2 regions of the Streptoverticillium reticulum genome follow, and region 2 is predicted to be linked to the other one. Evidence: riboswitches for the same ligand, from Rfam matches in the RefSeq annotation. Region 2 holds a riboswitch; the other holds the start of a gene.
What was found. Region 2 has a riboswitch for S-adenosylmethionine ahead of thrC (threonine synthase). Riboswitches for the same ligand answer to the same signal wherever they lie in the genome.
Positions count from the first base shown of each region.

Region 1 (14,196 bases), 2.5 Mb from region 2:
TGCGGTACTGGGCGGTGGCCATCAGACCCAGGCTGTCGCGGAGCTTGTTGAGCTCGTCCTGGCCGCGCGCGACCTTGTCCTGGAGGTCGTTGACCTCCTTCTGGAGCTTGTCGTGCTGCTCCTTGGCCCCGTTGTACTTCTCGGTGGCCTGCTCGGCCTCCTCGTAGAGCTTGTCGACCTTGGCCTTGGCGTCCGCCTTGGACATCTGCGGATCGGCGTGCGCAGCCTGGGAGGTGAGCGCGACGGCTGCGGCGGCCGTGGCGGTCAGCACGGTGACCCGAGCCCGGCTCGGCGACTTGGGACGACGGTGGGAACCCACGGAGTCGAGCTCCTAACTCAGCTGTCGGTCACCTTCACCGCCATCCCGAATGGATGATCGCCGCGCGAAGGTTCGAGGCCCGACCCTAGTGAGCGGAATGAGATCCTTTCAAATTCTCCTGCGAAAAAATCTCGTCAGTGGGGCATCCTTTACCCGTGGGACACAGGGTGTGACGGGCACTTGACGCTCAGGTACGGGCAAGTCGCTTGAGGAGCAAGGCCGATGAGACCGGCCGCGCGCCCGCCTTGGCGACCCCGTCGGCCACCTCGCGGTCCGTGGAGACCACCACCACCGGGCGCCCGGGCGGCTCGGCCCGCACGATCTGGCGGATGAGCTCGTCCGCCGTCACGCCCGGCTTGCTGAACAGCACCCGCACCCCGCGCGGCGGTGCCAGCAGCACCGGCGCGGCCAGCTCCGCGCCGTCGAAGACACAGGTCACCTCGGCGCCGGTCTGCGCGGCGAGCATGGCGAGGCCGCCCAGCAGCCGCAGCCGCTGCTTGTCCAACGGCATCGTGGGATAGCCGGTCTTGGTGACGTTGTAGCCGTCGACCACCACGTGCGCCTGAGGCAGCGCCAGCAGCTGGTCCAGCAGTGCCGGGTCGGTCTCCGACAGGGCGCGCGCGGCGATGTCCCGGGGCGTCATCGTGCCCGGCTGCACCGCGTCCACCGTGTCCGCGGGGTGCACGGAGGCGGGCGGCAGGGCCAGTTCGCGGCGCAGCCCCTGGGCCGCGTCCAGCACGGTGTCCAGCAGCAGCCGCAGCCGCATGTCCTCCACGCTGCGGCCCTCGCGCACCGCCCGGCGGCCCGCCTCCACCGCCGCCTCGGCCTCCGCGAGCCGCGCCTTGATGCGCCGGGTCTCGCCCGCGGCCGTGGCCCGCTCCGCCGCGGCGGCGTCCCGGACGGACTCCAGCTCGGCCTGCGCCTTGCGCAGGGCGGCCTCGCCGCGGCGCACGTCGCTGACGGCGCTGCGCAGCTTGCGCTGAAGCGATTCGGCCTCCTTGCGCGAGGCCTCCAGCTCGGCGCGGATCCGCTCGGTCTCGGCGCGCGACTCGGCGCGGGCCTCGGCCAGTTCCTCGCGCAGCCGGCGCAGTTCGCGCTGGGCCTCCTCGCCCGCGCGCTCGGCGTTCGCGCGCTGCGCCTCCTCGCCGGCGGCGGTGACGAGCTTGACCCAGCCGGGCGGGCGCAGCACGAAGGCCATCGCCGCGACGTCCTCCGGATCGGCGGCCGCGGGCGGCGAACCGGCGTCCAGCGCCTCGGCGAGCTCGGAGCCCGTCTCGCGCAGCCGGGCCGAGATGCGCTGCCGGAAGGCGGGGTCGCCCTCCACCGCGGCGGCCATGGCATTGCCCGCGAACTTGGCCCGACGACTCGGGGTGAACCGGGCGTACTGTCGCAACTGGGGCGGAAGTTCGGCCACCGTCAGACCGCCGAACGCCTCCGCGACGAGCGCGACGACCTTCCGCCGGATCCCCTCGGGCAGCGGACGGTCGAGCACCTCGGTGACGCCGTCGGCGGCGCCGCCGGCATCACCGGCCGCCTCCGCACCGTCGTCCGTGTGCTCCACCACCGTTACCGCTCCCGTTCTTCCTCAGACATCTGCGCCCGGCCGGTCCACCAGATCGATCTGGTCGACCGCGTTGCACCAGCGGCAACGCACGGACTCGATCGTCTCACTGACCACCTCACGCTCCTCCACCTTCGGCTCGCCCGCCAGGTCGAGGTGCACGTACTCGACGGCCTTGACCGTGCGGGTCACATCGAACCGCGTGAGATTGCCGCACAGCGTGCACCGCCACCGGGTGGTGGCCGTCGGCAGGGGAACGCCCATGGTGTCGTCCGTCCTCGTCGTGTGGTGTCCCCGCAACCCTACGCGGCCCGCCGGTCACGACAGGCGGGGCACCGGCACCGGCCGCCGGACCGGCGAGGCACTCTGTGCCGGTTGCGGCCGGTACGCCATGATCTGGTCATGATCGTAAGGGCTGTGCAGCGGTCGGCCGCCCGGTGGGCGGGCCGGGCCGGGACCCCCGTGGTCACCCATGCGGTCCTGGCCGTCTGCTGCGCGGTCTTCCTCCTCGGCCCCGCCTCGGGGCTGAACGCCGCCTACGGCTCCGGACCGGACCTCCTCTCCGCGCAGACCGCCTACTTCGCGCGCTGGGGCGTCGTCCCCGCACAGCTGTGGCACGGCTCCCCGGGCGCGCCCGCGACCCTGTTCACCGCGCTGTTCGTGCACGGCAACTGGCTGCATCTGCTGGGGAACATGCTCTTCCTCCACGTCTTCGGCGCCATGACGGAGCAGCGCATGGGCCGCTCCGCCTTCGCGCTCTTCTACCTCGCCACCGGCGTCCTGGCCCTGCTCGGCTACGCCGCCGTGCACGCCGGCTCCACCCAGACGCTCGTCGGGGCGTCCGGCGCCATCTCGGGTGTGCTCGGCGCGTTCCTCTGTCTCTTCCCCCGGGCCCGCGTCACCAGTCTCTTCCCGTTCCTGTTCTTCCTTCCGCTGCGCTTCCCCGCCTGGGTCGTGCTGCCCTTCTGGTTCGCGCTGCAGTGGCTGGCGGCGGGACACGCGGACGGCCGCCCGGGCGTCGCCTATCTCGCACACGTGGTGGGCTTCTCGGCCGGGTTCGGCTACGCCTGGGTACGCCGGAGACGTGGGGCTAGAGTGAAGAGCGCAGCCAGGTCCACTGAAGGAGATACCGAACCGTGATCACTGCGATCGTGCTCATCAAGACCGACGTGGACCGGATCCCGGAGATCGCCGAGACGATCGCCGCCCTGGACGGGGTCAGCGAGGTCTACTCCGTGACGGGTGCCCAGGACCTGATCGCCCTGGTGCGGGTGGCCCGCCACGACGACCTGGCGGACACCATCCCGGGCCGGATCAGCAAGGTCCCGGGCGTGGCGTCCACCGAGACGCACATTGCGTTCCGCACGTATTCCCAGCACGACCTCGAAGCGGCTTTCGCCATCGGGCTGGACTCGTAGCAGTCCGAGCACACCCCGTGGGCCGCGCCCCGTAAGGGGCGCTGGGGGCACCTCCCAGCGGTAGCTGGGGGAGGAACTGCGCGACCAGCCACGACGCACCCGCAGCCGAGGTTCCCGGGGCTGCGCCCCGGACCCCTGAAGTGGTGCGTCAGCTGCAGGCCGTCGGTGGTTGCCCGCGCAGTTCCCCGCGCCCCTGACGGGGCGCCAACTCCCGCACCGCCCGCAGGAACCGCTCGATGTGCTCGTCCGGCGTCCCGGCGCCGAAGCTGACCCGCACTGCGGCGGTACCACCCCCACACTCCCCCGGGTCACCGCCCAGCAGCGTGCGGACCAGCGGGTGCGCGCAGAACAGCCCGTCCCGCACCCCGATCCCGTACTCGGCCGAGAGGGCAGCGGCGAACTCCGCGCTGTCCCAGCCCTCGACGACGAAGGACAGCACGCCCACGCGCGGGGCGTCCGCCCCGAACAGCGAGAGCACCCCCACCTCCGGCACCTCGGCCAGGCCCGCGCGCACCGCGGCGAGCAGCCGCTGCTCCCGGGCGACGAGCGCCTCGAAGCCCGCCTCGGTGAGCGCCCGGCAGGCGGAGGCGAGGGCGTAGGCGCCGATCACATTGGGCGAACCGGCCTCGTGGCGGGCGGCGGTGGTGTGCCACTCGACGTCCAGCGCGCCGTCGGGCCGCCGGGTGACGGCGCGGCTCGCCCCGCCGCCGGCCAGGTAGGGCTCGGCGTCCCGGAGCCAGTCGGCGCGGCCGGCCAGGACGCCGGCGCCGAAGGGGGCGTAGAGCTTGTGCCCGGAGAAGGCGGCCCAGTCCACGTCCAGTTCGGCGATGTCCACGGGGTGGTGCGGGGCCAGCTGGGCGGCGTCGAGGACGATCCGGGCGCCGTGCGCGTGGGCGGCGGCGGCGAGTTCGCGCACGGGCCACAGCTCGCCGGTCACATTGGACGCGCCCGTCACACAGACCAGGGCCGGCCCGTAGGGCGCCCGGTCGGCCAGTGCCCGCTCCAGGATCTCGACCGCGTGCTCCGGACTGCACGGCGCGTCGAGACAGGTGACCTGCGCGCCGCGCCACGGCAGCAGCGCGGCGTGGTGCTCGGTCTCGAAGACGAACACCCGGCAGTCCGCGGGCAGTACGGCCGCGAGGAGGTTGAGCGAGTCGGTGGTGGAGCGGGTGAAGACGACCTGGTCGCCGGGGCGGCAGCCGAGGAAGCGGGCCACGTCGGCCCGGCTGGTCTCGAACAGGTCGGTCGACAGCTGCGAAAGGTGTCCGGCACCGCGGTGCACGCTGCCGTAGTAGGGCGCGTAGGCGGCGACGTCGTCCCACACGCGCTGCAGCGCAGGCGCGCTGGCGGCGTAGTCGAGGGCGGCGTACGGCACTTCGCCCCCGGTGACGAGCGGCACGCGCACGTCACACCCGAGGACGGGCAGGGGGCCGTCGGCGGCGGAAACGGGCGTGGCGGTGGCGGCAGGGCATGCGGACATGGCGAACTCTCCCGGCAGGGCAGGCGGATGGCGTGGACGACGCACCCGCGGCGCAGTGCGCAGCACGGTGTGCGAAGACGGCCCGCGCGGCAAAGGCACGCGCAGGACCACGGGAACGGGCCGTAGGCCCTAACGCATTCGCTGGATCACGGAAGGAACTCCCTCGACGACCAGGATCCCTGGCGAGGGATCCGCGCTTGCCGCAGACCCGGTGGTCTGCGGCCCGGTCATCACCCGGGGCACCCCGCCACGGACGGAGGGTTGCCGGACAGCGGGCCGGGGCCTGTGTCGCTGTCACTCGTGACCTGGCCAGGAGTATGGCACAGGCACCGTGCCGGGGACAGCCGGTGTCCGGGTCGTGGACGCCGTTTTGTTGAACGGAGCGAGCTCCAGACATAAAGGGCCGCGCGCGATCGTGATTAATCGATCGTTCGCCCGCACAGTCGACGTTCCATCCAATCGAGAACACATCGTCCCGGATTGCGGAATCAAAAATTCCGCTACAGCCGAAATCAATACGTTATCCGAGCGAGATGCAACCGTTACCACCGCGATCATAGAGTCGTTCGCATCTGGAACGCCGAACGAACAAGCAAGTGACCCGGGGGGCGGTCGTGTTCGTCCAGCTCCTTGTGCACGCCTTTGCCCGGGCCTGCCGAGCCCCCCTTTCTGTCTCCACCGAGATAAAGACGGGGAATATTGCCAGTGAGCTCCACACGCGTCGTTGACGTCGTCAACTTCATGCCGGAACGAGTGGTCCGCAACAGTGAGCTCACGCACGACGGTCACGACCTGAGCGAGCACAAATTCTTCGCCGGCGTGAACGAGCGGCGATTCGGCTCGCCGGATTACACCTCGGCCGAACTCGGCACCGCCGCGCTGAAGAAACTGCTCGACCGCAACGGCGTGCGCGCCGAGGACCTGGACCTGATCATCTGCGCGGCCCAGTTCAACGACGCCTTCTCCCCCGGCATCGGCACCGCCGTCCAGCACGCGGTCGGCGCGACGTCGGCCGCCGTCCTGCACATCGAGAACGGCTGCTGCTCCTGGATCTCCGCGCTGAACACCGCCCGAGCCTTCATCGACTCGGGCCACTACCGCAGGATCGCCATCGTCACCGTCACCAACTTCATCTCCCGGCTGACGGAGTTCCAGAAGTCGCCGGAGTCCTGGGTGCTCGGCGACGGCGCATCCGCGACCCTGGTCGCCCCCGGCTCGCCGACCATCCTCTCCCTCCACGAGCAGGCATTCGGCCAGAACTGGGGCGCCCTGCGCGTCGAACCGGACGCCGTCGGCGAGCAGGAGCTGCCGCACTGGGAGCGCGGCAGCGGTCCGCTCACGGTGAAGTTCAGCCCGAACATGCTGGCCCGGCTGTGGGCCGTGACGATGGAGTGCCTGCCGGAGGCGGCCGAGGCCGCACTGGACAAGGCCGGACTGACGGCCGACGACATCTCCTGCCTGATCACCCACCAGCCCAACGAGAGCTACATCGCCGAATGGCGCAAGCGCATCGGCGTCGACGCCTCGCGCGCCCATGACACGCTCTCCGTCTACGGCAACATGTTCCAGAGCTCCCTGCCGGTCACCTTTGCCGACGCACTGGAAAAGAAGAAGATTTCCACCGGTGATGTGATCGCCTTCGCCACTTTCACCCACGGCGGCGAGCAGGTGTCGTCCATGGTCTGGCGCTGGACCGGCTGAGTCCCGCCTCCAGAATTTCCTCCCCTTTTTTGCACGCCCCTTTTTTTGCACGCATTCTTCAGGAGCAAGCATGTACGAGCGCGTCCCCGACGAATCCGGCCTCATGCAGAACTACCGGATCGACAGTTCCGACCTGGAGGGTCTCGGTCTCACCTGGAGCGAGACCATCAGCGGCGACGACATGATGAAGCTCATGCAGGGCATGACCAAGGAGTCGTACACGCACGACGAGATCTACGGTCAGTACTGCCCGCTCTCCACACACATCAACGTTCCGTACGACATCGTCTTCGAATACGCCGCCAACTCCCGTGCGCTGGCGGAATGGACGTACAGCATCCGGAACATGAAGCACCTCGGCGGCGGTCTCTACCGCGCCGACGAGATGATCCAGCCGAACACCGAGATCTACATCCGCACCGACGCCCAGAAGGGCCCGGACATGGGCACGGTCGTCTACCCGTGCGCCTGGGACCAGGGCCACGAGCTGTGGATGCGCTACTACCTGACCATCATCGACTCGGCCAAGGTCTTCAACAAGCCGGGCACCGTGGTGCTGTGGACCAACTGCAAGCACCCCTACTACGACCGCGACACCACCGACGTGCCGGACTACATCGCCGAGGGCCGCGCCCGCACCGACCGGGTCTGGGTCGGTGACATCTGGCCGCTGTTCCACGCCGGCCACACCCTCGAGATCAACAACATGAAGAAGATCCTCGAGCACCGCTTCGGCACCACGGCCCAGGGCTAGTCAACCGTCAACGGGGGTACACCATGCGGATAGCCGACGCTTTAGTCACGACCCTGCGCGACCTCGACACCCGCTACGTCTTCGGCGTCAGCGGGGCGAACATCGAGCACTTCCACGACGCCGTCGAACGGCTGGGCCGCGGGCGGCTGTCCGCGGTCCTCACCAAGCGCGAGGACGGCGCGGCCTTCATGGCCGACGCGCGCGCCCGGGTCCACCGGACCCTGGGCGTCTGCTGCTCGACCTCCGGCGGCGGCATGATGAATCTCGTCGCCGGCCTCGCCGAGTCGCACGCCGAGTCCGTGCCCGTGCTGGCCCTCGTGGGCCAGCCGCCGGCCGCCCTGGACGGCCGCGGCTCGTTCCAGGACTCCTCCGGCATCGGCCGGACCGTCGACGCCCTCCCGCTGCTGGCCGCGGTCACCAAGAAGACCCTGCGGCTGACCGATCCCGCCCTGTTCTGGGCGCAGTTGAGGGACGCGATCGAGACCGCCCTCAGCGGGCGGATGGGCCCGGTGGCCCTGCTGGTCCCGCGGGACTCCTACGAGCTGGAGGTGGGCCCCGTGCCCGCCGACTGGCCGCAGGACCTCGCAGGTTTCGTCCGGCAGAAGCCGTGGGGCGAAAAGGATGCAGCCGACGTGGCCGCGCTCTTCCGCCGGCTGCGGGAGGCCTCCGCCCCCGTGCTGCTGATCGGCCACGGCGTGCGCCGGTCCACCGACCCCGGCGCCGTGGTGCGCTTCGCGCAGCAGGCCGGGATCCCGGTGATGACCACCATGGGCGCCCGCGGCGAGTTCCCCAACGACGACCCGCTGCACTTCGGCGTGGTCGGCGCCGGGGGCAACCCCTCCGCCGCCGCCTACCTCACGGACACCGCCGACTGCGTGGTCCTGGCGGGCACCGGACTGGCCGCGATGACCCGCAGCGCGCTGCGCGGCTGGGACCCGGGCAAGGCCGTGGCGGTCAACATCGACCCGGGCGAGATCCGGCGGTCCTCGCTCGCGGACACCGTCGTCGAGGGCGATGCGGGCGTGGTCTTCGGACAGCTGCTGGAGCTGCTGGACACCGACCCGTTCACCGCTCCCCCGGCCGTCGGCTACGAGCTCACCCGCTTCGTCCCGCGCCTGGCCGAACCCATCCCGGGCCGGGACGCCGACCCCGACGTGCTGCTGCAGAGCGAGGCCGTCGCCATCCTGGAGGAGCACCTGCCCGCGGACGGGCACCTGCTCTACGACGCCGGCAACTGCGCCGTCGCGTCCATGCACTACTCCTCCGTGCCGCGCGGCTCGTCCTCCACCATCGCGCTCGGCAGCGGCGGCATGGGGTACAGCATCGCGGCGGCGGTCGGGGCCCAGCTGGGCGCCGACCGCGGGACGCGCACGGTGGTCTTCTGCGGCGACGGCGCGTTCCTGATGAGCGGTCTGGAGATCCACACCGCCGTCGAACTCGGCCTGCCCATCCTGTACGTCGTCTTCAACAACGGCATGCACGGCATGTGCGCCTCCCGGCAGCAGACCTTCTTCGACTCCCGCATCACGGCCGTGGACTACACCCCGGTCGACGTGCCCGCCGTGGCCCGGGGGCTGGGCTCCCCCGGCCGGCTGTGGACCGGCAGCGCGGGAACGGCACCCGAACTGACCGGGCAGCTGGAGGAGTACCGGCGGAGCGCGTGCCCGACCGGCGTCCTCGAACTCCGCCTGACGACCGAGGAAGTGCCGCCGTTCGCCAACTTCCTCCCGGCGGACGAGCCCACGATGCCGGCCAAGACGTCGTGGCGGATCCCCGCCTCGCTCCGGAGCGCCGGAACGATGACCCCGGCCTAGGGACCGGCCCCCACCACACCATCCAGCACCCAGCATTCAGCACACAGGAAGAGCCACTATGACTGTGCATGAGCTCGATCTCGCGGGGATAACGGACTCCGGGCTGCGCGCCGACTACCTCAAGAGCTCCCGGCTGTTCCGTGACATCGGCCGCGGACGCTTCCTCGGCCGCTACATGTTCCCCGCGGCCAAGCGGCCCTACTTCGACACCTTCTTCTCGTTCGTCTGCTACGTCGACGACCTGGTCGACGACGTCAACCGCAGCCTGGAGGTGCGCAAGCAGCGCCTCGACGAGTTCGAGCGCGCCTACCTGGCGGCCTGCGACGGCGAGGAGACCGAGACCGACGGCCCGCCGTCCGGCGACCACGTGGCCGACGCCGCCCTCTCCCGGGCCCTGGTGCACATGATGCGCACCTGGGACCTGCCGTACCGGGACGTCCCCCAGTTCGTCCAGGCGCAGCGCGAGGCCCTCACCACGTACGAGTACGCGACGTACGAGGAGATGGACCCGTTCATCCAGGGCGTCACCCTGCTCCCGGCCGTCTGGATCAACGGGCTCTTCGAGCCGCAGAGCGAGGACTCCGAGGAGTTGTGCCGGCACACCATCACGGCCTTCCAGCTCCTGGACTTCGCCTGGGACGTGCAGGAGGACCTCGAACTCGGACGGCTCTACCTGCCGTTGGAGGACCTCACCAAGTTCGGCCTGGACCGCACGTCGCTGGCCCGTGAGGTCGGCAGCGGGCACGTGAGCGAGGCCGTGCGCGAGCTGATGAAGTTCGAGATCGACCGGGCCGTCGGGCACCTGGACGCCGGGCGCGCCTGGGGGCGGACGCTGCACCCGACCTCGCGGACGTTCGTCGACCTGGACATCGAGACGCACCGGCAGATGGCGGTCGAACTGGTCAAGGACGACTACGCGTTCTTCGGCCGGCCGAAGAAGGGCCTCGGCTTCAACTCGGCGAAGATCGCCCCGCGCACGGCCGCGGCCGCCGCCCGCGCCAAGCGCATCAACCGCGAGGCGGAGCAGTCCGGTTACCGGATCCGCCGCCCGTGGTCGGCATGACGCGAGCCGCCGTCGTCGGCGGTCTCGGGGCGTGGGTTCCGCCGCACGTCGTCACCAACGACATGCTCGCGGCGGAACTCGACACCTCCGACGAATGGATCAGGACCCGGACCGGCATCGCCCAGCGGCACATCGCCGGTCCCGGGCTGGCCACCGGCCGGCTCGCGGTCGAGGCGGGCCGGCGGGCGCTCGCGTCCGCCGGCGTCGACTCGGTGGACGTGGTGGTGCTGGCCACCAGCACCCCCGACCGCCCCTGCCCGGGGACGGCCCCCGTGGTCGCCGCCGAGCTGGGCCTGGACGGGGCCGGCGCCTTCGACGTGGCCGCCGTGTGCACGGGCTTCGTGTACGCGCTGGCCACCGCGGCGGGCCTGATCGCCACCTCGGTGGCCCGCAGCGCGCTGGTCATCGGGGCCGACACCTTCTCGACGATCCTCGACCCCGCGGACCGCACCACCCGCGTCATCTTCGGCGACGGGGCCGGCGCCATGGTGCTGCGGGCCGGCGACGCGGCGGAGCCGGGGGCGCTGCTGGGCTTCGACCTGGGCAGCGACGGCCGGGGCGCGGACCTGATCACCGTCCGTGCGGGCGGGTCGGAGCAGCGCAGCCGGGAGGCGGCGGTGCCGGAGGCGGACACGTACTTCCGGATGGACGGGCCGCAGGTGTTCACGCGCGCCGTCCGGTACATGACCGGCTCGGTGCACAGCACGCTGGAGCGGGTGGGCTGGACGGCCGAGGAGGTCGGCGCCGTCGTCCCGCACCAGGCCAACGTCCGCATCCTCGACACCTGCGCGCGCGAACTGGGCATCCCCGTCGAGCGCGTGGTCAAGAACATCGACCGGGTCGGCAACACCGTGGCCGCGTCCATCCCGCTGGCCCTCGCCGACGCGGCGGCCGACGGACGGCTGAAGACCGGCGAACGCGTCGTGCTGACGGGCTTCGGCGGCGGCCTCACCTGGGGATCCGCGGCCCTGACCTGGCCGGACATCACTATCGGACTGCAGGAACAGTGAGGAAACGATGGAGACTCTGAACAACCGGCTCGAGGCCCTGCTCGAGGAGCGCTTCCCGCAGGCCGCCGCCGCGCTCGTCGGCGGCGCCACCTTCCAGGAGGCGGGCGTGGACTCCATGGGCGTGGTCGAGTTCATCGTCACCGTGGAGCGCCACTTCGGCCTGCCGATGCTCGACGGCAACGAGCTGAGCGGCACCTCGACGCTGGACGACGCCCGCGAACTCCTGACGTCCAAGGGTGCCTCCGCCTGACGCGGAAACGTTCACCCAGCCCCTCCGCCGCCGGCAACGCACCCCGCTTGCCGGCGGCTCCTCTTCGCGCGGATTTCTCACGTCCAGGAGGACACATGCAGCACCTCTTGCAGCTCAACGAGAACCCCCTGCCCCCGCTGCCCTCCGTCGCCGACGAGATCACCCGGCAGGTCGGCAGCGTGAACCGTTACCCCGAGTTCTTCCCCGAGCACCTGAAATCGGCGATAGCCGGCTGGCTCGGCCTGCCCGAGGAGTGGGTCGTCGTCGGGTCCGGATCGGTGGGAGTGGCCCTCCAGGCGCTGCAGGCCGCCGTCCGGCCCGGCCGCCAACTGGTCTACGGCTGGCGGAACTTCGACGCCTACCCGCTGCTCGCCCGGATGACCGGCGCCCGGCCCGTCCAGGTGCCGCTGCTGCCCGGCGGCCACCAGGACATCGCGGCCATCGCCAAGGCGGCCGCCGCCGACACCGACGCCGTCATCGTCTGCAACCCGCACAACCCCACGGGCCGGCTCGTCGCCCCCGAGGAGCTCCGGGAGCTCGTCCTGTCGGTCCCGTCCGACACGGTCGTCGTCCTGGACGAGGCCTACATCGAGTTCGTCCGGCCCGACGAGCGCCCCGCGTCCCTGGAGTGGACCCAGGAGTTCTCCAACCTGCTGGTGCTGCGCACCTTCTCCAAGGCCTACGGACTCGCGGGCATGCGGGTCGGCTACGGCGTGGCGAGCCCCGAACTCGCCGAGCGCATCAACGCGTTCCAGCTCCCGTTCGCCATGAGCTCGCTGTCCTTGGCCGCCGTGGAGGCGTCCCTGAAGGCGGAGGACGAGCTGCGGGAGCGGGTGGAGTTCCTGGTCGGGGAGCGGGAGCGGGTGCTGACGGGCGTGCGCTCCACGGGCTGGCAGGCGCTGCCGAGCCACACCAACTTCTTCTGGCTCGACGAGCCGGCGCGCGTCGACGCGGTGCGCACCCGGCTGGAGGCCGCGGGCGTGGCCGCGCGCTACTACCCCGGCGAGGGCGTGCGGATCACCGTCGGGGACCGGGCCGCGAACGACGCCGTGCTCGGGGCCCTCACGCACTGACGGCCCCCGTCCGGCCGGGCCCCGTGGTGACCGGGGCCCGGCCGGAGGAGGCCGTCCGTGCGCGTGGATGCGCGGGGTTCACCAGCCGCCGGAGGGGGCGACCTTCCGGATGCCCGGCAGCGCCGCGTCCATCACCGTGGGGAACCAGGCCGAGAAGGCCTTCTCCGCCTGCAGGGCCTTGAGTTCGTCCTGGGTGACGAAGCGGGTGTCGTGCACCTCCTCGGGGTCGGGCGCGCACGCCTGGGCGACCGTGCCGGCGAAGAGGTGGTTGTACTCCTGCTCCACCAGGCCGGAGATCTCGTCCGGGTGGTTGTAGGTCACCGTGCCGGCCGGGACGAGGGTGATCTCCGTCAGCCCCAGCTCCTCCCGGGTGCGCCGGGCGGCCGCGGCCTCGGGGGCCTCGCCCGGGTAGGGGTGGCCGCAGCAGGTGTTGGACCAGACGCCCGGCGAGTGGTACTTCGTGAGCGCCCGCTGCTGGAGCAGCATGCGCCCCTCACCGTCGAAGAGAAAGACCGAGAAGGCCCGGTGAAGTTTTCCCGGGGCCTGATGCGCCGCAAGCTTTTCTTCGGTGCCGATGGTCTCCCCGTCGGAATTGACCAGTTCCAGCAGAATGGGGCTGATTTCCGGAAGTGTCACAGTCGAACCTTTGCGTCGGCCGAATACGGCGTTGTTTGGGCGTCGTTAGGGGTGGGCACCGACGACGCCGAATGGTGCGCGACAACTCAAAACAGCAAAGTGATCGTAACAGCAATTCGACGGCCGTGACCGGCTTTCTCCGGGCCCTTTTCCTTACCGGGCCCGGAGAAAGAAACGGCGTGGTTCAGGACGTGCTGGCGGCCACCCAGCGGTCCAGGGCGGCCTTGGCCGCGCCCGAGTCGATCGACTCCGCGGCCTTGGCCATCCCGGCGGCGATCTGCTCGGCCAGCGGGGCGTCCGAGGGCTCCAGCGCGGCCAGCGCCGCGGCCGAGTTGAGCAGCACGGCATCCCGCACCGGCCCCTGCTCGCCGTTCAGCAGCCGACGGGCCACGTCCGCGTTGTACGAGGCGTCCGCGCCCTTCAGCGCCTCGATCGGCACCAGCTGGATGCCCACGTCCCGCGGGTCGAAGGAGGAGCGCCGCACCTCGCCGTCGCGCACGGTCCACACCGTGGACGTGCCCGTGGTGGTCAGCTCGTCCAGACCGTCGTCCCCCCGGAAGACCAGGGCGGACGAACCGCGTTCGGCGAGCACCCCGGCGATGATGGGCGCCATCCGGGCGTCGGCGACCCCGGTGGCCTGGGCCCGGACGCGGGCCGGATTGGTCAGCGGGCCGAGGAAGTTGAAGGAGGTGGGGATGCCCAGCTCCTTGCGGGCGGCCGCCACGTAGCGCAGCGCCGGGTGGAACTTCACGGCGAAGCAGAAGGTGATGCCCGCCTCGGCGGCCACCTCCTGCACCCGCCGCGGGGTGAGTTCGAGGTTGACGCCCAGCTTCTCCAGCACGTCCGAGGCGCCGGAGGCGCTGGAGGAGGCGCGGTTGCCGTGCTTGACGACGCGGGCTCCGGTGCCGGCCACGACGATGGCCGACATCGTGGAGATGTTGACCGTCTTCGCCCGGTCGCCGCCGGTGCCGACGATGTCGACGGTGGGTCCGGGCACCTCGATCAGGTTGGCGTGCTCGTACATCGTGCGCACCAGACCGGCGATCTCGCCGACCGTCTCGCCCTTGGCCCGCAGCGCCACCGCGAAGCCCGCGATCTGCGCGTTCGTCGCCTCGCC
Region 1 is NZ_CP179755.1:6,082,875-6,097,070, reverse strand. Features, by position in the region: gene ACMATS_RS28090 (NlpC/P60 family protein) at 1-319, opposite strand, end outside; gene ACMATS_RS28085 (NYN domain-containing protein) at 507-1,880, opposite strand; gene ACMATS_RS28080 (hypothetical protein) at 1,905-2,144, opposite strand; gene ACMATS_RS28075 (rhomboid family intramembrane serine protease) at 2,283-3,020, shown strand; gene ACMATS_RS28070 (Lrp/AsnC family transcriptional regulator) at 3,017-3,298, shown strand; gene ACMATS_RS28065 (aminotransferase class V-fold PLP-dependent enzyme) at 3,447-4,778, opposite strand; SAM riboswitch class IV at 4,967-5,084, opposite strand; gene ACMATS_RS28060 (3-oxoacyl-ACP synthase III family protein) at 5,484-6,479, shown strand; gene ACMATS_RS28055 (hypothetical protein) at 6,550-7,233, shown strand; gene ACMATS_RS28050 (thiamine pyrophosphate-binding protein) at 7,257-9,047, shown strand; gene ACMATS_RS28045 (phytoene/squalene synthase family protein) at 9,106-10,110, shown strand; gene ACMATS_RS28040 (beta-ketoacyl-ACP synthase III) at 10,107-11,120, shown strand; gene ACMATS_RS28035 (acyl carrier protein) at 11,128-11,370, shown strand; gene ACMATS_RS28030 (aminotransferase class I/II-fold pyridoxal phosphate-dependent enzyme) at 11,466-12,443, shown strand; gene idi (isopentenyl-diphosphate Delta-isomerase) at 12,522-13,079, opposite strand; gene trpD (anthranilate phosphoribosyltransferase) at 13,264-14,196, opposite strand, start outside.
Region 1: linked by a shared signal. The riboswitch ahead of ACMATS_RS28065 (aminotransferase class V-fold PLP-dependent enzyme) and the one ahead of thrC (threonine synthase) in region 2 are both predicted to bind S-adenosylmethionine.

Region 2 (14,196 bases):
CTGGACCAGGTGTGGCTGAAGCCGGGGCATGTGAACGGTTAGTGGTGACCATGGTGAAGGGCCCGACCGGAGGTCGGGCCCTTCACCATGTACCAAGCGCTCCACGGGAAGTGCAGTGCGTCGACTGCGGGTTCGTCGTGGCTGGTCGCGCAGTTCCCCGCGCCCCTTTGGGGCGCGATCACACACTGCGCTTCGCCGAGCTGACCGCCCGTACGTAGTTCGCCACCGTTTCCGCCATGGCTTCCCGCGCCGGTGCGAGGTACCTGCGCGGGTCGGCCGTCGACGGGTGGGTCTCCAGGAAGGCGCGGACCGCCCCCGTGAAGGCCGTGTTGAGGGCCGTGCCCACGTTGATCTTTGTGATGCCTGCGGTGACCGCGCGGCGGAGTTCCTCGTCCGGGACGCCCGACGAGCCGTGGAGGACCAGGGGGACCGGGACCGCCTCGCGGAGTGCCGTGATCAGGGTGTGGTCGAGGGTGGCCGTGCGGGTCGTCATGGCGTGGGTGCTGCCTACCGCTACCGCCAGGGCGTCGATGCCCGTCTCCGTCGCGTAGGCCGCCGCCTCGGCGGGATCCGTGCGGACGCCGGGGGTGTGGGCGTCGCCCGCCTTGCCGCCGATGCGGCCCAGTTCGGCCTCCAGCCAGAGGTCGCGGTCGTGGGCCCAACGGGCCGCGGCGGCCGTTGACTTGACGTTGTCGGTGTACGGGAGATTCGACGCGTCGAACATGACCGAGCTGAAGTCGTGCGTGTGGGCGGCGTGGAGGAGGTCCGTGCTCTCGACGTGGTCGAGGTGCAGGGCGAGGCGCGCGGTCGACGCGCGGGCCACCGCCGCGGTGGCGGCGGCGATGGGGGCCAGCCGGTTGCCGTGGTACTTCACGGCGTTCTCGGAGATCTGGAGGATGGCGGGGGCGCCCGCCGCCTCGGCTCCCGCCGCGATGGCCTCGGCGTGTTCCACCGTGATGACGTTGAAGGCCGTTACGGCTCCGCCTGCGGTCATGAGGTCTGCGGTGCGGATGAGGGGCATTCGGTTCCCTTTCCGTTCTGGTCACGCCACTGTGACCCTGACCTTCGGCAGCAGCTCCTCGTACAGCGTCGCGTCGAACTCGCCCGCCACCGGGGCGCCGACCGTCGCCGCCGACAGCGCCACCGCCCTCGCCAGGCGGTCCGGCCAGGGGAGGTGCCAGGCCGAGAGGAGCCCGGCGACCGTCGCGTCGCCCGCGCCCGTCGGGTTGCCGCGGACGGGGCGCGGCGGGGTCGCGCGCCACGTGCCGTCGGGGGTGACGGCCACCATGCCGTCGGACCCCAGCGAAGCGGCCACCGCGTGGGCGCCGCGGCGGCGGGCGTCGCGGGCCGCCTCCAGGGGGGCCGTCGAGCCGGTCAGCGCGGCCAGTTCGGCCGCGTTCGGCTTGACCACGTCGGGGCGGGCGGCGATGCCGCGGCGGAGCGGTTCGCCGCTGGTGTCCAGCACCACCGGCACCTGGTGCGCCCGCGCCTGCCGCACCAGGTGCGCGTACGCCCCCACCGGCACTCCGGGCGGCAGGCTGCCGCACAGCGCGACCGCCTCCGCATCGGCCAGCAGGCGTACGTAGCGCTCCTCGAACGCGGCCCACTCCTCCTGAGTGACCTGCGGGCCCGCCTCGTTGAGCTGTGTCGTGTCGCCGGTCGACTCGTCGACGACGGCGACCGTGCGCCGGGTCGTCCCGGATATGGAGGCGAGGGCGTCGGTCACGCCGGGCGCGCTCTCCGCGAGGAGGCGCTGCAGGGTCTCGCCCGTCGCGCCGCCCACGAAGCCGGTCGCCACCGTGTCGTGGCCGAGCGCGGCCAGCACGCGCGCGACGTTCAGGCCCTTGCCGCCGGGCCGTTCGACGGCCCGGGTGACGCGGTGTTCGGTGTGCGGGAGCAGGCGCGGGACCCGGTAGGTCAGGTCGAGCGCGGCGTTGAGCGTGACCGTGAGGATCATCGGCGCCTCTCTCTCGCAACAGTGCGACATCGCGCGAGCGATCATGCCAAAACAGCGGCGGCAGGCCCAGTCCCCCGGGCCCGTCGCCGCTGTCGAAGTGGGGTGACAATCAGCGCACTTCGGGAGTGACCACCCAAGTGCCCTTGCGCATCACGCCCACGAGCTCGTACGCATCGTCGAACACGACCAGGTCCGCGTCCTTGCCCGGCTCCAGCGAGCCGACCCGGTCGGCAACGCCCAGCAGACGGGCGGGGTTTGCCGACAGGGCCTGCACCGCGGCCTCGACCGGGAGCCGGTCGATCGTCACCGCGCGCCGGAACGCGGTGTCCAGCGTCAGCGTCGAGCCCGCGATCGAGCCCGCCGTCGGGCCGTCGGCGATCCGGGCCACGCCGTCCTTGACCTCGACGCGCATCGGGCCGAGCGGGTACATGCCGTCGTTCATGCCCGCCGCGCCCATCGCGTCCGTGATGAACGCGACCCGCTCCGCGCCCGCCCGGGCGAACGCCAGCTCCAGGACGGACGGATGCAGGTGCGTACCGTCGTTGATCAGCTCGACGGTGACCCGCTCGTCCTCCAGCAGCGCGGCGATCGGGCCGGGCGCTCGGTGCAGCAGCGAGGGCATCGCGTTGAAGAGGTGCGTGGCGACGGTCGCGCCCGCGTCGATCGCCTCCAGCGTCGCCTCGTACGTGGAGTCCGTGTGGCCGACGGCCGCGATCACGCCCTGGTCGGCGAGCAGCCGGACGGAGTCCAGGCCGCCCGGCAGTTCGGGCGCGAGCGTCATCATCCGGGCCGCGCCGCGCGCCGCGTCGACGAGCTTGCGCACGTCCGTCGGGTCGGGATCGCGCAGCAGCTCCGGCTGGTGCGCGCCGCAGCGGTGCGGGGAGATGAACGGGCCCTCGAAGTGGATGCCCGCCAGGTCGCCCTGCTCGGTGAGCTCGGAGAGGACCGCGGCCTGCCGGGCCAGGTCGTCCAGGTCGCCGGTCACGGTCGACGCGACCATCGTGGTCGTGCCGTGCGCGCGGTGCGTGCGGATCGCGGTGAGCGCCTCCTCGGCGCTGCCCGCGGAGAAGGACGCGCCGCCGCCGCCGTGGACGTGGAGGTCCACGAAGCCGGGGACGATCCAGTGCCCGGACAGGTCGAGGGTCCGGTCGCCCGTGGCCCGCGGGGCGATCTCCGCGATGCGGTCGCCCTCGACCGCGAGGGCCGTCTGCTCCGCCACGCCCGTGGGCAGGACCAGCCTGGCTCCTGTGAGAACTGTGCGTTCGGCCATCAGGCGGATACCTCCGTGGCGTCCATGGCGTGCTGAGTGATGAGGTCCCAGGCGAGCAGGCCCGCGCCCAGGCAGCCGGCGGTGTCCCCGAGGGCCGCCGGAACGATGCGGGGGAGCTTCTGGAACGTGAGGCGCTCCGCGACCGCCGCACGCAGGGGTGCGAACAGCGTCTCCCCGGCCTCGGCCAGCCCGCCGCCGATGATCAGGGTGCCGGGGTCCAGCAGGGTGACGGCCATGACGAGGCCGTCCGCGAGGGCGTTCACGGCCTCGGCCCAGACCGCCGCCGCGCGGGGGTCGCCCGCGGCGACGGCCTTCGCGCAGTCCGCGGCGTCGGCCTGTGGGTCGCCGCCGACGCGGGCCCAGGCGCGGCTGACGGCGCTCGCCGAGGCGACGGTCTCCAGGCAGCCGCGCGCGCCGCAGCCGCACGGCTCGCCGCCGGGGCCGGGGCGGACGGCGACGTGGCCGATCTCGCCCGCGCAGCCGTTGGCGCCCTCCTCGACGCGGCCGTCGATGCCGATGGCTCCGGCGATGCCGGTGCCGAGCGGGACGAACAGGAAGCGGTCGGTGCCGCGGCCGGCGCCGATGCGGCCCTCGGCGAGGCCTCCGGTGCGCACGTCGTGCCCCAGGGCCACCGGGCCGCCGACGCGGTCGGCGAGGAGGGTGCGCAGCGGGACGTCGCGCCAGCCGAGGTTGGCGGCGTACACCGCAGTGCCGGTGGCGGTGTCGACGATGCCGGGCACCGCTATGCCGGTCGCTGCCGCCGGCTTGCCGTAGCGGCGCTCGCCGAGGTCGCGGAGCTCTGCCGCGAGGTCGAGGATGCCGGTCACGACTGCGTCGGGCCCCTGGTCGCGGCCGGTGGGCCGCCGGGTCTCGTGCAGCAGGGCGTGGTCCGCTCCGACGAGGGCCGCCTTGATGGCGGTGCCGCCCACGTCGAGCGCGATGACGTGTTTCACGGGGACAGTTTCGCGCGGCGGGGGGTGAAAGGTCTAGTCCACTCGGTCGTGGCGGCACGGTTTGTGCCCGCCCACCCGCCCGTTTGCCCGGCGCCAGGCCGGTGCCGGTGCGCCCCGTAAGGGGCGCGGGGAACTGCGCGACCAGCCCCCACCGACCTGCAGTCGACGCACCACCCCTGGGGGTCCGGGGCGCAGCCCCGGGGACGTCGACTGCGGGCGCGTAGTGGTTGCTCGCGCAGTTCCCCGCGCCCCTGACGGGGCGCCCTGGCTCACGGCGCCAGGATCACGCTCCGCGTCAGGTTCCGCGGCGCGTCCGGCGACAAGCCGCGCCGCTCCGCCACCGCCACCGCGAGCCGGTGGACGCGGACCAGGTCCGCCATCGGGTCACCGCCCCCGGCGGTGACCAGCGTGGCCCCGGTTGCCGTGACGTCCTCCGCCAGACCGGCCGGCAGCGGTCCGAACGCCCACACCACCCGTCCCGGCCGGGCGACGGCGATCGGTCCGTGGCGGTACTCCATCGCCGGGTACGCCTCCGTCCACGCCCCCGCCGCCTCCCGCATCTTCAGCGCCGCCTCCTGCGCCAGGCCGTACGTCCAGCCCGTTCCCAGGAACGTCCACTGCTCGGCCTCCAGGGCCGCCGCGGGCAACGCCGAGGCCACCGCCGTCTCCGCGTCGGCCGCGGCGGCGGTCATGTCCTCCCCGAGACCCGCGCGCAGATACGCCAGGGCCGTCGTCGCGAAGCGGGTCTGGACGACGGACTGCTCGTCCGCCCAGTCCAGGACCACGACCTCGTCCGCGGCGTCGCGCACCGGCGTCGCCGCGTCCGCCGTGATCGCCACCGTGGGTATCCGGCCGCGTACCGCGTCCAGTGCGCGCAGCACTTCCGTCGTCGTCCCGGAACGGGTGATTCCGACAAGACGGTCGTACCGTCGCCCGGCCGGGAACTCCGACGACGCGAACGCATCCGTCTCGCCCTGTCCGGAGGACTCCCGCAGAGCCGCGTACGCCTGTGCCATGAACCACGAAGTGCCGCATCCGGTCACGGCGATCCGTTCGCCGGGAGCCGGCGAAAAGGCGGGCCGTGCCGCGGCCCTGCGCCAGCAGTCCGGCTGTGTTGCCAGCTCAACGGCCGTACGGGAGGCGGGAGTAGAAGAGGACGGCGCCATGTGCTGCTCCTCCTTGCGGGGTGTGATCGCGGGGTTGATCAGGATGCGATCCTCGCGGAAGGGCGATACCGAAGCGAGACCCCGTCGAGCTAGACCGTAAGGTGGCGAGCGGGAGAGACTCGCGGTCTCCATCGAACACACACCATCCACACAAAGGTGGGAAGCAGTAGTGCAGCGGCGGCGGTTCTTGGGTCTGACGGCGGCGGGTGCCGCCACAGCGGCGCTGGCGCCCACGCTGACGGCGTGCGGCAGCTCGGGCCCCGGCGGGGACAAACACCTCAAGCTCGTCGCAGCGGACTACGGCGACAAAAAGGACAACAGCTCCAAGAAGTACTGGGATTCCCTCGCTCGCGACTACGAGTCGAAGAACAAGGGCATCAAGATCGACGTCGAGGTCTACAGCTGGACCGAGGTCGACAAGAAGGTCGCCGACATGGTCGCGGCCGGCAAGGCGCCCGACATCGCGCAGATCGGCGCCTACGCCGACTTCGCCGCCGCGGGCAAGCTCTACCCGGCCGACCAGCTGCTCTCCATACCCACGCAGGCGGACTTCATCTCCTCGATCTCCGCCGCGGGCGAGGTGCACCGGGTGCAGTACGGACTGCCGTTCGTCGCCAGTTCGCGCCTGCTCTTCTTCAACAAGAAGCTCTTCGCCAAGGCCGGTGTCACCAAGGCCCCCGAGAGCTGGGACGAGCTGCAGGCCGCTGCGATCAAGCTCAAGGCCGCGGGCGTGAAGATCCCTTACGGTCTGCCCCTCGGCCCCGAGGAGGCCCCGGCCGAGACCATGATGTGGATGCTCGCGGGCGGCGGCGGTTACACCGACAAGAACGGTTCCTACACGATCGACTCCGCCGAGAACGTCAAGGCCTTCGAGTGGCTGCGCGACGAGCTCGTCGGCAAGGACCTCGTCGGTCCGAACGACCCCGGGCGCACCAACCGGCAGGACCTCTTCGACGCCTTCGGGGCCGGCGACGTCGGCATGCTCAACGGCCACCCCACGCTGATCCAGCAGGCCAAGGCCAAGGGCCTCGACTTCGACATGACGCCGCTGCCGGGCATCAAGGGCAAGGCCCGCTCCACCATGGGCGTCGCCGACTGGATGATGGCGTTCAAGGCGAACAACAACCGTGACCGCATCGGTCCCTTCCTCGACTTCGTCTACGCACGCGACAACGTGCTGTCCTTCACCGGCCAGTACAACCTGCTGCCGGTGACCACCGCCGCGTCCAACGCGATGCACGAGGACCGTGCGCACGGCGAGCTCTGGCCGTTCCTGGAGCAGCTCCAGGACGCCTCGTTCTACCCCGCCGACAAGGTCTCCTGGGCCAAGGTGAGCGTGGCGATCAAGGAGAAGATCGGCGCGGTCGTCCGCAAGGGCGGCGACCCGGCCTCGGTCCTGTCCGAGATCCAGCGTCTGGCGGACGCCACGGAGAACGCGGACGGCTAGGACGGCTAGGTTGGAGACCGTGGACGAAGCGCAGGGGCTCTCCGAGCAGGACCGGGCCGTGCTCGCCATCGAGCGGGCCGCCTGGGCCGGCCCGGGTGCCAAGGAGCGTGCCGTGCGGGAGCGGCTGGGGATCACCCCGGCCCGCTACTACCAGCTGGTCAACGCCCTCATCGACGATCCGCGGGCGCTCGCGCACGACCCGGTGACCGTCAACCGCCTGCGACGGCTGCGGGACGCCCGGCGCGAGCGGCGCTGAACCGCGCGCACGAGGCGCGTCAACGGCCCTCCCCGGAGGCGGGCGCACCGGTAGGGTCGGCCGTATGGGCAGCCATCCCTTCCCGGATCCTGTGACGTCCGCCGGCCGCGACGGCCTGGCCGCACTGCTGGCACGGCCCGAACGGGCGGTCGTCGCGCTCGACTTCGACGGCACGCTCGCACCGATCGTGCCGGACCCCGAACGGGCCCGCGCCCACCCCGGGGCCGTGCCGGCCCTCGCCCGGCTCGCCCCGCACCTGGGCTCGGTCGCCGTGATCACCGGGCGCCCGGCCGGGGTCGCCGTCCGCTACGGCGGCTTCGCCGGCGTCCCCGGCCTGGACCACCTCGTCGTCCTCGGCCACTACGGCGCCGAGCGCTGGGACGCCGTGACCGGCACCGTGCACGCCCCCGCCCCGCACCCCGGCGTCGCGGCCGTCCAGGCCGAGCTCCCCGGGGTGCTCGACCGCTCCGGCGCCTGGCGGGGCACCTGGATCGAGACGGCGCACATCGAGAACAAGGGCGGCCGCGCCGTCGCCGTCCACACCCGCCGCGCCCCCGACCCGCAGGCCGCCTTCGAGGCGCTGCGCGCCCCGCTCGCCGAACTGGCCGAGCGGCACGGCCTGATCGTCGAACCGGGCCGCCTGGTGCTGGAACTCCGCCCGCCCGGCGTGGACAAGGGCGTCGCCCTCGCCGACTACGTCCGCGAGACGGGCGCCGGGTCCGTGCTCTACGCCGGCGACGACCTCGGCGACCTCGCCGCCTTCGCAGCCGTCGAGAAGCTGCGGGCGGAAGGGGTGCCGGGGACGCTCGTGTGCAGCGGGAGCAGCGAGGTCACGGAACTCGCCGGGCGCGCCGACCTGGTGGTCGACGGGCCCGGCGGGGTCGTGGAACTGCTGACGGCGCTCGCGGAGCGGCTGGGGTCCTGACCGGCTACTCGCCGCCGTCCGCGTCCTTGGTCTCCTTCGCGCCCTTCGCGGGCGACTTGCCGTCGTCCTTGATGCCGAGGGTGTTCAGCGCCGTCGTCCAGTCGTGCGCTATGGCCTGCTGGGCCTTCACCAGGTCCGTCTTGCCCGAGCAGATCGCGGTCTTGAGCTTGGTCTCGACCACGTCCTTGGGGTTGTTCGGGCCCGCGCCGTCCTTGTGTCCCGGGGACGGCGGCTCGACCCACAGGTTGCGCGGGTCGTTGGGGTCGCCGCCGAGCTGGAGGCTGATGAGGTGGTCGTACTCGGAGTCGCGCGGCGAGCCCTTGTAGCCGTACGACTCGGCGTTGGCCGTCTTCTCCTTGCCGGTGACGCTCACCGGAGGCCGGATCGTCGCGGTGTAACCGCTCTTGCAGATCGTCTCCTTGAGGGTCGCCTGGGTGACCTTCGGATTGGTCGCGCCCGGCGTGCACTTGGGGTCGGGGAGCGGCTGCTTGTCGGCGGTGTACTGGTAGTGACAGGTGCCGGGGGCGGGCTGCTTCTGGACGGTGTACGAGGTCTGGGGGCCGGCGCCGGTGGGGATGGCGGCCGTCCCTCCGGGGGCTGCGGAGCCGGGGGCTGCGGAGCCGCTGCTGCCGGATTCCGCCGGGGCGGAGGGCGAACCCTTGGCGTCGGACTTCTTGGAGTCGGAGGACGAGCAGCCGGTGGCCGTGAGGACCAGGGCTGCGGCGGCCGCGGCAAGTGCGGCCCAGCGTGGGGCGATTGACATGGGTGCATGTCTACCCTGGCCCCTGCGGGGGGCACACCGGGGGTTGCGGTGCGCGGGCGTGCCCCGGCGTGCGTGGTTCTTCGGGTGCGGGTGCGTCGTGGTTGCTCGCGCAGTTCCTCCCCCAGCTACCGCTGGGAGGTGCCCCCAGCGCCCCTTACGGGGCTTGCAACGCCCTCAACTGGTCCATGAACCACCGTGCCGGCGGCAACGCCGTGGCCGCCGCTGCCAAGCGCTTCGTGCGTTCCGCGCGCTCGCCCGTGTCCATCAGCAGGGCCTCGTGCAGGGCCCGCGCCGTCGCCTCCACGTCGTACGGGTTCACCAGCAGCGCCTCGTCGCCCAGCTCGGCCGCCGCGCCCGCCTCGCGGGAGAGGACCAGGGCGCAGCCGTGCTCGGAGACCACCGGGACCTCCTTCGCGACCAGGTTCATGCCGTCGCGGATGGGGTTCACCAGGGCCACGTCCGCCAGGCGGTACGCGGCCAGCGACCGGGCGAAGTCGTCCTTCACATGGAGGGCCACCGGCTGCCAGTCCTCCTTCCCGAAGGCCGAGTTGATCTCGCGCGCGACGCGTTCGACCTCGGCCGTGTAGTCGCGGTAGACCGCCAGGTCCTGGCGGGAGGGGTAGGCGAAGGCGATGTGGACCACCCGGCCGCGCCACTGCGGGCGCTCCTCCAGCAGGCGGCGGTAGGCGCGCAGGCCGCGGACGATGTTCTTGGACAGCTCCGTGCGGTCGACGCGCACGATCGTCTTGCGGCCGGGGCCGATCTGCTCGCGCAGGGCCGCCATCCGCTCCTCGACGTCCGGGCGGTGCGCGCGCTCGCGCAGGAAGTCCGCGTCCGCGCCCAGGCCGTGCACCCCCAGCCGGGTCGTACGGCCCTCGAAGCGCACCGCCGTGGCCGTGCCCTCCGCCGATCTCAGCACCTCCGCGCCGAGCACGGCCGCGCAGCACGCGGCGAAGGCCTCGGCCCAGCGGGCGGTGAGGAAGGCGGCGCGGTCGCCGCCGAGGATGCCGCGCAGGACCTGCTCGGCCACGTCGTCCGGCAGCAGCCGGTAGTAGTCCGGCGGGGCCCACGGCGTGTGCGAGAAGTGGCCGATGCGCAGGTCGGGTCGCCGGTCGCGGAGCATCCCGGGGACCAGGGTCAGGTGGTAGTCCTGGACGAGCACGCAGGCGCCGTCCGCCGCCTCCTCGGCGAGGGCGTCGGCGAAGGCCGCGTTGTACGTCTCGTAGGCCGCCCACTGGGAGCGGAACTCCAGGTCGAAGACGGGCTCCAGCGGCGTCTGGTAGAGCAGGTGGTGGACGAACCACAGCACCGAGTTGGCCACGCCGTTGTACGCGGCGGCGAAGGTGCCCGGCGGGATGTCCAGCATCCGCACCGGGTGGCCCCCGGTGTCGCCCGGGTCGAGTCTTCGGCCCGCGCGGCGCACCGCCTCCCGGTCGCCCTCGCCGAGCGCCGCGCACACCCAGACGGCCCCGCCGTCGCCGTCCCCCTGCTGCCCGATCGCGCTCAGGCCCGAGACGAGGCCGCCGCCGCCCCGGCCCGCGGCCAGCGAGCCGTCCGCCTGCAGCGCGTAGGAGACCGGGCCGCGGTTGGAGGCGACCACGATCTGCGCGGGCGGCATGTGCAAGTGCATGTGCTCAGCGACCATGACCGCAGCCTTGCCGTCCGGCGAACCGCTCAAACGTACGCCCTAAGCGGCCCGCCGCCGTACGTACTCCGGTATCTCCGCCATGGGAGGCCGCTCCTCCGTGTCCACCGGGAACGTCCTGGGGACGAAGCCGTCCGCGGTGCGCTCGAACTGGGTGAGCGCGGGCCGCACCAGGTGGCCGCGGGCCAGCCGCAGCTGGGCGGTGCGGTAGATCGCGGCGGCCATCCGGCCCAGGGCCTGCTCGTCCTGGTGGCGGTGCTTGCGTACGCCCACGTCCACCTGGGCCAGCGCGTCCAGGCCCACGGTGTGCAGCGCGTCCACCAGCAGGCCCAGCTCCACGCCGTAGCCGACGGGGAACGGCAGCCGCTCCAGCAGCGAGCGGCGCGCCGCGTACTCGCCGCCCAGGGGCTGGACGACCCCGGCCAGCTGCGGCCAGTGCAGGTTCAGCAGCGGGCGGGCCACCAGCTCGGTCACCCGGCCGCCGAGGCCCGGCGTCCCGCCGGGGGCGGGCGAATCAAACTCAGTGCCGAGCGGGCGGTCGTACATCGCCTTGACGAACTGCACGTCCGGGTCGGTCAGCAGCGGGCCCACGATCCCGGACACGAACGAGGCGGAGAAGTCCCGCAGGTCGGCGTCCACGAAGCAGACCACGTCGCCGCTGGTGACGAGCAGCGACCGCCACAGCACCTCGCCCTTGCCGGGCAGCGCGGGCAGCCGCGGCAGCACCGTGTCGCGGTGCACCACCCGGGCCCCGGCCGCGGCCGCCACCTCGCCGGTGCGGTCCGTGGAGCCCGAGTCGAGCACCACGAGCTCGTCGACCAGGGGCACCGCCTCCGTCATCAGCTCCGCACGGATCGCGGTGACGATGGCGCCGACCGTCGCCTCCTCGTTCAGCGCCGGCAGCACCACGCTGACCGTGGTCCCGGTCTCGCGTTTGGCGGCGAGCAGCTGGTCGAGCGGACGGTCTGCTGCGGTCCAGGAGCGGCGGTCCAGCCAGCGCTCCACCTCTTCCAGCACGTGTACGACTCCTTGTGTGTCCGGTGCGTCGTGCGCGAGATGTGATGCATCTCGCGGTTCGGACGGCCCTCTCACGGCCCCGCCCCTTCCGTTACAGTCTTGAACAACGCGAACGGCCCTCGCATGTCGGGGTCGCCCCGCGCACAAATGCCTGGGCCATGCCCAGCGCCATACCGCTCATCCAGAGGGGCAGAGGGACACGGCCCGTTGAAGCCCCGGCAACCCTCCAGCCGGTCTTGCTCATGCAGCGAGGCTCCCGGCGGGGAAGGTGCCAATTCCGTCTCGTGGCGAGGTTCGCCGCGGGGAAGATGAGGAGAAAGGGCCTCGCCTCCATGGCTGTGCAAGCCGTTGAAAGTGCTACCACCCGTCCGGTGTTCGGTCCCGCCGTCGCACTGTCCTGCCGAGAGTGCGGCGAGCGCGTCCCGCTCGGTCCCGTCTTCGCCTGTGCCGTGTGCTTCGGCCCGCTCGAAGTGGCCTACGACCTCGCGGCCGACGACCCCGAGGCGCTGCGCCGCCGGATCGAGGCCGGCCCGCCGAACATCTGGCGCTACGCCCCGCTGCTTCCCGTACCCGAGGACGTGGCGGACAGCCCGAACCTGGGCCCCGGCTTCACCCGGCTCGTCCAGGCGGACAACCTCGCACGCGAACTGGGCGTGACCGGCGGCCTGTTCGTCAAGGACGACTCCGGCAACCCGACGCACTCCTTCAAGGACCGCGTCGTCGCGATCGCCGTCGAGGCGGCGCGGGCGTTCGGCTTCACGACGCTCTCGTGCTCGTCCACCGGCAACCTGGCCGGCGCGGTGGGCGCCGCGGCGGCCCGCGCGGGCTTCCGCTCCTGCGTGTTCATCCCGCACGACCTGGAGGCCGGCAAGGTCGTCATGGCCGCGGTCTACGGCGGCGACCTCGTCGGCATCGAGGGCACCTACGACGACGTGAACCGCTTCTGCTCCGAGCTGATCGGCGACCCGATCGGCGAGGGCTGGGGCTTCGTCAACGTCAACCTGCGCCCGTACTACGGGGAGGGCTCGAAGACCCTCGCCTACGAGATCTGCGAGCAGCTGGGGTGGCGGGTGCCGGACCAGATCGTGGTGCCGGTCGCGTCCGGCTCGCAGCTGACGAAGATCGACAAGGGGCTGAAGGAGCTCATCGCCCTGGGCCTCGTCGAGGACCGGCCCTACCGGATCTTCGGCGCCCAGGCGGCCGGGTGCTCACCGGTCTCGCAGGCCTTCAAGGGCGGCCACGACGTGGTGCGGCCGGTGAAGCCGGACACGATCGCGAAGTCGCTCGCGATCGGGAACCCGGCGGACGGGCCGTACGTGCTGGACATCGCCCGGCGGACGGGCGGGGCCGTCGAGGACGTGACCGACGGGGAAGTGGTCGACGCGATCCGGCTGTTGGCACGGACGGAGGGGATCTTCGCGGAGACGGCGGGCGGGGTGACGGTCGGGGTGACCCGGAAGCTGATCGAGAACGGGCAGCTGGATCCCGACCTCACGACGGTCGTCCTCAACACGGGGGACGGGCTGAAGACGCTGGATGCGGTGGCGGCCGGTCCGACGGCCGTGATCCGGCCGAGCCTGGACGCGTTCCGCGCTGCGGGCCTCTGACGGGGCGCCCTCCCACCCGATTACCCCGAACCCCAGCGAGAAAGGCGTACTCCCATGTCCGTCACCGTCCGCATCCCCACCATCCTGCGCACCTACACCTCCGGCCAGGCCGAAGTGGAAGCCGCCGGGGCCACCCTTGCCGAGGTCATTGCCGACCTCGAAGCGCGGCACACCGGTATCGCCGCCCGTGTGCTCGACGACAGCGGCCGGCTGCGCCGGTTCGTCAACGTCTATGTCAACGACGACGACGTCCGCTTCGAGCAGGGGCTCGAAACGCCCACCCCGGACGGCTCCGCCGTCTCCGTGATTCCCGCCGTTGCGGGGGGCTGACCTTTACACAGGGTTGCTGCGCAATGCCCCGGAATCGCTCCGCCCGTAAAACGGACGGGGCGATTCCGTCTGTTGAAGCGCGATAGAGTTGAGGCGTTCCCCCTCCGGTGTCACTGCCGAACGCATATGAGAACCCGTCAAGTTGTGCGCGAAACGCGTGCACGAATTGTCGGGTTGGTTGGGTTTTGCCCGGCCCGGCTTGCCCGATAATCCCCGCGATTCAGCGGTTATTTCCGATCGGCCACGCCCGGAATTCTCGTCCGAGTGACCTGTTGCAGACGGCATCCGTGCAGATACATTCAGCCGCGGTCGACGCGTTCCGGCGCACACCCCCACCTGTCAGGGGGTGAGGTCTGACCCGGGCCCGCGAAGTGCGGTCCTGTGCAAGGGCCAGTAATAGGGGAGTTAGGCATGGCTCAGGGCACCGTCAAGTGGTTCAACGCGGAGAAGGGGTACGGCTTCATCGCGGTCGACGGTGGTGCGGATGTATTCGTCCACTACAGCGCGATCCAGATGGACGGTTACCGCACCCTCGAGGAGGGTCAGCGGGTCGAGTTCGAGATCTCGCAGGGCCAGAAGGGTCCGCAGGCGGACATGGTCAAGGTGACGGCCTGACGGTCGCGCGTCGGTCACCCGGCTCAATCGGCTTGCCGAGGGGGTCCGCACTCTCCGGAGTGCGGGCCCCCTCGTGCATGCGCGCTCGTGCGTGTGGGTAGCGGTCATACACGCCTGCGCCCTCCCGTCACCCGACCACCACCCCTCACTGACACCCCTTCGGGGCGACCTTGCACTCTCGGGGGTCGAGTGCTAATCATTGGGCTAGCACTCTCCGGGTGAGAGTGACAGATTTGGACCGTCGG
Region 2 is NZ_CP179755.1:3,556,054-3,570,249, reverse strand. Features, by position in the region: gene ACMATS_RS16025 (CBM35 domain-containing protein) at 1-42, shown strand, start outside; gene ACMATS_RS16020 (class II fructose-bisphosphate aldolase) at 179-1,021, opposite strand; gene ACMATS_RS16015 (1-phosphofructokinase family hexose kinase) at 1,043-1,957, opposite strand; gene nagA (N-acetylglucosamine-6-phosphate deacetylase) at 2,067-3,227, opposite strand; gene ACMATS_RS16005 (ROK family protein) at 3,227-4,180, opposite strand; gene ACMATS_RS16000 (SIS domain-containing protein) at 4,450-5,346, opposite strand; gene ACMATS_RS15995 (extracellular solute-binding protein) at 5,516-6,793, shown strand; gene ACMATS_RS15990 (DUF3263 domain-containing protein) at 6,813-7,049, shown strand; gene otsB (trehalose-phosphatase) at 7,114-7,974, shown strand; gene ACMATS_RS15980 (hypothetical protein) at 7,979-8,737, opposite strand; gene ACMATS_RS15975 (alpha,alpha-trehalose-phosphate synthase (UDP-forming)) at 8,892-10,382, opposite strand; gene ACMATS_RS15970 (glucosyl-3-phosphoglycerate synthase) at 10,425-11,399, opposite strand; SAM riboswitch class I at 11,574-11,714, shown strand; gene thrC (threonine synthase) at 11,732-13,006, shown strand; gene ACMATS_RS15960 (MoaD/ThiS family protein) at 13,061-13,336, shown strand; gene ACMATS_RS15955 (cold-shock protein) at 13,748-13,951, shown strand.